One region of the Arthrobacter sp. 01T419 genome, then DNA from elsewhere that is predicted to be linked to it. Evidence: predicted binding sites of a transcription regulator. Region 1 holds the regulator's gene; the other holds the start of a gene.
The links. The regulator Rex, encoded in region 1, represses fermentation and respiration genes when NADH is low (regulators of the CRP and FNR family bind a similar motif). The targets are predictions, from matches to a motif close to CTTGTGAANNNNTTCACAAG.
Positions count from the first base shown of each region.

Region 1 (2,385 bases):
TTGCGCGACGACTGTGTCGACCCTGTGTCGACGCCACCGCAGGGGCGGGGCTACCGTTGAACCATGCCGAATCCCGACGTCGTACTCCTCACCAAAGCTGACTGCCACCTGTGCGCCGCGGCGCGTGACGCCGTCGAACGCGTGACCTCAAGCCTGGGCCTTGCGTGGACTGAGCAGTCGATCGATACAGACCCGGCACTGCGCGAACGCTACGCCGAGGAGATCCCCGTGGTATTCGTGGACGGAATCCAGCGGGATTTCTGGAAAATCGATGAGGTGAGGCTGGTGCGGGTCCTGAAGAAGGCCTTAGCCGCCTGAACATGCGTCCAGTGCTTTGTTGGCAATAGAGTGGGACAACAAAGCGACGCAATGGAGAAGAACGTGACTGCGCTGGAACCGTCCGCCGAAGCTGCACCAGGGGACGCTGTACCCGAGGACAAGGACGCTGCCGCGAAGCAGATCCCGCCCGCGGCCGTGGCCCGGATGACGCTTTACTTGCGCGCGCTGAATTCCCTGTTGGGCGAAGGCGTGGAACGGGTTTCTTCCGAGGCGTTGGCCGAGGCGTCGGGAGTCAGCTCCTCCACCTTGCGCAAGGACCTCTCCTACGTTGGCTCCTACGGAACGCGCGGTGTCGGATATGAAGTCCAGTATCTGAGCCGGCACATTGCTGCAGCGCTGGGCCTGACCCACGACTGGAAAGTGGCGATTGTGGGCGCAGGCAACCTGGGCAAAGCCTTGGCACGGTACGGCGGATTCGAGTCGCGGGGTTTCGACGTGGTGGCCATCCTCGACGCCGATCCCATGGTGATAGGTAACGAAGTCGGTTGGCTGCGGGTCAGCGACGCCGCGAACCTTGAAATGGTCCTGCACCGGACCGGCACCAATATGGTGGTGTTGGCCCTCCCGGCTGCGGTAGCCCAGGACGTCTGCGACCGCGTGATCAGCGCGGGGATCCGCAGCATCCTCAGCTTCGCGCCCGTACTCCTCCAGGTTCCGCCGCACGTGAATCTGCGCAAGGTGGATATGGCCACCGAGTTGCAGATCCTTGCGTATCACGCACAACGGGCACAGACCCCGGGCCAGGCCCTTTAGGCCAAGCCGGGCCTGCGCCCGTTAGTGTTTGCTGAGCCGTGCGCCTACAGGACGAAGAGCCTCAGGCCTAGCGGCCGTACGGCGCCTGGTTGTAGGGGTTCGCGAATGGCTGGGCCTTCCGGAAATACGGGGCCGAGCCCGGCAAGTACAGCAGCACGATCGCGGCGATGCCCAAGAGGATGGTGACGGTGCCCAAACCGATCTGGGTCAGGCCCAACAGGGAAATTGCGGCAAAGACGGTACCCAGGATGCGGGCCCAGTTCTTGCCTTTGCGGACATTGAATGCAACCAGAGCGTAGAGTCCCGCGAAGATCACCGAGAAAACAACCGTGATGGTGACCACGAGGCTGATGACACTGTTGGTGTCCATGCCTGAAGCGTTGGCTCCCTGTGCAGACAAGGCCTGATCGATCATGCTCTTGCCAGCGGGAGAATTCAGCGTCGCAATGGCAAACGGAATCCCGATCAAGGTCAGAACGCCAGCGGCGACGATGAGCCAGAAAGAGATGTTGACCAGTTGCGGGACACCTGACGTCGAAGCAGGCTGCTGGCTCGGCCACGTGACGGGTCCACTCTGTCCGTACTGCGGGACGGAGGGCTGACCATATTGCGGCTGCTGGGGGGCCTGCTGGCCGTACTGCGGGGCCTGCTGACCGTATTGCGGCTGCTGGGGGGCCTGCTGGCCATACTGCGGGACGGAGGGCTGACCATATTGCGGCTGCTGGGGGGCCTGCTGGCCATACTGCGGTGCTTGCTGGCCATACTGAGGCTGCTGGCCCTGTTGCGGTGCCTGCTGGCCCTGTTGCGGTGCCTGCTGGCCCTGTTGGGGTGCCTGCTGGCCGTATTTGGGTGGCTCAGGTGTGGGATCTTCGCCTGGAGTGGATGGCGGGTACGGAGGGGTGCTCATGGCATTCCTTTGCGTGTCGACTGCAGATACGGCTGCCGGGTGCAACGTGCCTCTGCCCCCAGCTTGGCTTAATTCCACCGTACCCCGGCAGAACAACGCTCGGGATGATTCAGGCGAAGAATTCTCCCTGAAGGAGCTTCGGCAATTCCTTGGATGGTTCCGGGGACAAAGGGAAGGCCGCGGGGTCCCCAGAAGGTCCTGCCGCGGCCTTCAGCTTGAAAGTCCGCTTGGAACGTTGGAGCTAGACGCTGCTCTTCGCTGACTTGAACCACGCCTGGGAATTGGGCAGCCACATCAAGACGGTTGCCACAAGGCTGATGACAAAGCTGAACCAGTTGTTGCTCTGTCCGCTGGCCATCGCTCCTCCCACGATCGAGAGAATCAGG
Region 1 covers NZ_JBFTQF010000002.1:393,950-396,334, reverse strand. The annotation lists gene AC1DLO_RS05530 (glutaredoxin family protein) at 64-318, shown strand; gene AC1DLO_RS05525 (redox-sensing transcriptional repressor Rex) at 370-1,092, shown strand; gene AC1DLO_RS05520 (hypothetical protein) at 1,160-1,999, opposite strand; gene AC1DLO_RS05515 (hypothetical protein) at 2,241-2,385, opposite strand, start outside.

Region 2 (2,385 bases), on a different contig from region 1:
GCCACCAGCGAATGTTCGTTGCAGTCACTGGTCAACGTGGATTTGACGAGCGGAAACAGCAATCACCGCCGCAGCCGCACCGTAAACTAGCTGCTTCCTCATGGAATGGGCGCACAAGCCAACCGCCTGGCCAAGCACCGCGGTGGTGTCCGTCCTCGACTTCAGTATTTCCGCCCGGTTCCGGGAGGTGTAGCGGCAGTTCACGGAGCGTCCGGCGAGGTTCACCAGCAGCTCGGCACCGTTATGCGCTTTGGCGATGCCGCCGTCGTCGTCCCAACGCGCGTCATGACCGGTGGCGCGGCCAATGGTCCTGACGGCCCAGCCCTCCGCCTCGAAGCGACGCTTGAAGTGGCTACCGATGAAGCCCGATGCTCCCGCGATCACCACGGATTTGCCTGTCATGTTTCCCCTTTTTGTTGCGTTGTCCGTTCGCTCAGCCGCGGATGCTGTGGGCGAGGCCGAGGACGTCGTCCAGCACTTTACTGACGCCCGGGATCTTGGCCAGGGACAGGCCTCTCGCGATGAGCAGCACGGCCCCGTCAACGAGCCGCCGGGTGCGCATTTGTCCGTCCGATTTGTCGTAGACCCAGAAAAGCGCGATCCCCATGTATCCGAGCCAGAGGAGTTCTGGCAGTTCGGCGCGCAGTTTTTTGGGCGCGGGGGGCGTTGAGCCGTCGACGGCGGCGCGGAAGATCGCGAGCGAGGCCTCGCGGGCGGCGGTGGAGTCCTCGCCGAAAGGGTTGACGGGCGACGTCGGCCGGATCGCCGTCGCGATGAAATCGGCACCGAACTGGTGGTACGGGGCCATGACGTCGAGGCCTGCGTGCAGCACTGCCTTCAGGCGGCCCGACAGGTCGTGAACGCCATCCGTGGCTTGCYGGGCGCGGACCGCATGCTCAGCTTGGACCTGCAAATAGAGCTCCTGGACCAGTTCGTCCTTCGAGGCGAAGTAGTAGTAGGCGTTGCCCACCGAAACCCCTGCTCCTTCGGCGATAGCGCGCATGGTGGTCTTCTCGAAGCCGAGCTCCCGGAACATCTTGAGAGCGACATCGGTCACTAGTTGACGGGTCTGTTCACTCTTGGTGGCCACGTTTGGCTCCCTCTCCCACACATTTTGAACGTGTTCAAGAATCAGCATGCCACCTTTTTGAACACGTTCAAATTGTTTGCGTGCGGAGCGGAATCCTCGATGCGAGAATGGGGGAGGTTCCGCGGTTTGCAGGCGGGTCCATCACCAGTGCTAATACAGCGGGGCGCCGTGCTCACTCCGGCCGCCTGCGCGAACCACTACGAACGGACAAACGATGACGTCAGCTTCAGAATCCCAGACCCTGAGTAAACCCACGCCGCGTTTCGCGTCGATAGGCTCCCCATACTTTGGCATCATGCTGGCATGCATGGCCGTGGTGCTGATCCTCTCCAATATCGGCGCTGCCAAAGGCGTGATCTTCGGCCCGATCATCACTGACGGCGGATTCTTCCTCTTCCCGCTCGCCTACATTCTTGGCGATGTCATGAGCGAAATTTACGGGTTTAAGGTGGCCCGGAAAGCGATCATCACCTCGTTCGCCTTGTCAGCGTTCGCCTCTCTCTGCTACTGGATCATCATCGCGCTGCCCGGCTTCAATGACGACTACGGTACTGCCAAACAGGCTGCCATCGAGGGCGCACTGGGGCCGGTTCCTCAGATCGTCCTGGCTTCGCTCCTCGCGTTCCTTGCTGGCCAGACCATCAACTCCTTGATCCTTGTCAAGATGAAGGCCCGTTCGGGTGAGAGAACCCTGTGGGCTCGGCTCATGGGTTCATCCGGGGTGGGGGAATTCGTGGACACACTGATCTTCTGCAGCATCGCGGCTTCGGTCATCGGTATTACGGACTTCGGAAGCTTCGTCAATTACGTGCTGGTTGGTTTCGTCTACAAGGTCGCCGTCCAATACATCCTCGTGCCTGTGACGTCTTTGGTCATTGGCTGGATCAAGAAGCGCGAGCCTAGCTACTGGGCGTGAGCACAGCGAGCGCCACAGGTGAGCGAGCGTTGGGCCGGAAGGCGGCATAGGTGAGCGAGCGTTGGCTCAGGGGAACCGCAGGGAAGTCCGGTAGTTTCAGAGCATGAAGCTGGGAAACGCCGTGCTGACGGCCGAGAATCTTATCGCGGGCTACGGCGAGCATGCAGTGTGCGGGCCGCTCGACGTCGAGGTCTTCTCCGGGCAGGTGCTCGGGATGGTCGGCGAGAACGGCGCTGGCAAGTCCACCTTGTTGCGCACCATGATTGGCGCGCAGGCGGCTATTGAAGGCGATGCCCACGTGCTTGGCTTGATGCCGGACGACCGCTCGGCCCTCTTTCGCAGCAAGGTCTCGGTGCTGCTGGATGAGGATGCCTACTTC
Region 2 covers NZ_JBFTQF010000009.1:59,733-62,117, forward strand. The annotation lists gene AC1DLO_RS14285 (NAD-dependent epimerase/dehydratase family protein) at 25-402, opposite strand; gene AC1DLO_RS14290 (TetR/AcrR family transcriptional regulator) at 434-1,090, opposite strand; gene AC1DLO_RS14295 (queuosine precursor transporter) at 1,305-2,006, shown strand; gene AC1DLO_RS14300 (ABC transporter ATP-binding protein) at 2,110-2,385, shown strand, end outside.
Region 2: the regulator Rex is predicted to act here: its motif matches at 1,145-1,164, upstream of AC1DLO_RS14295 (queuosine precursor transporter).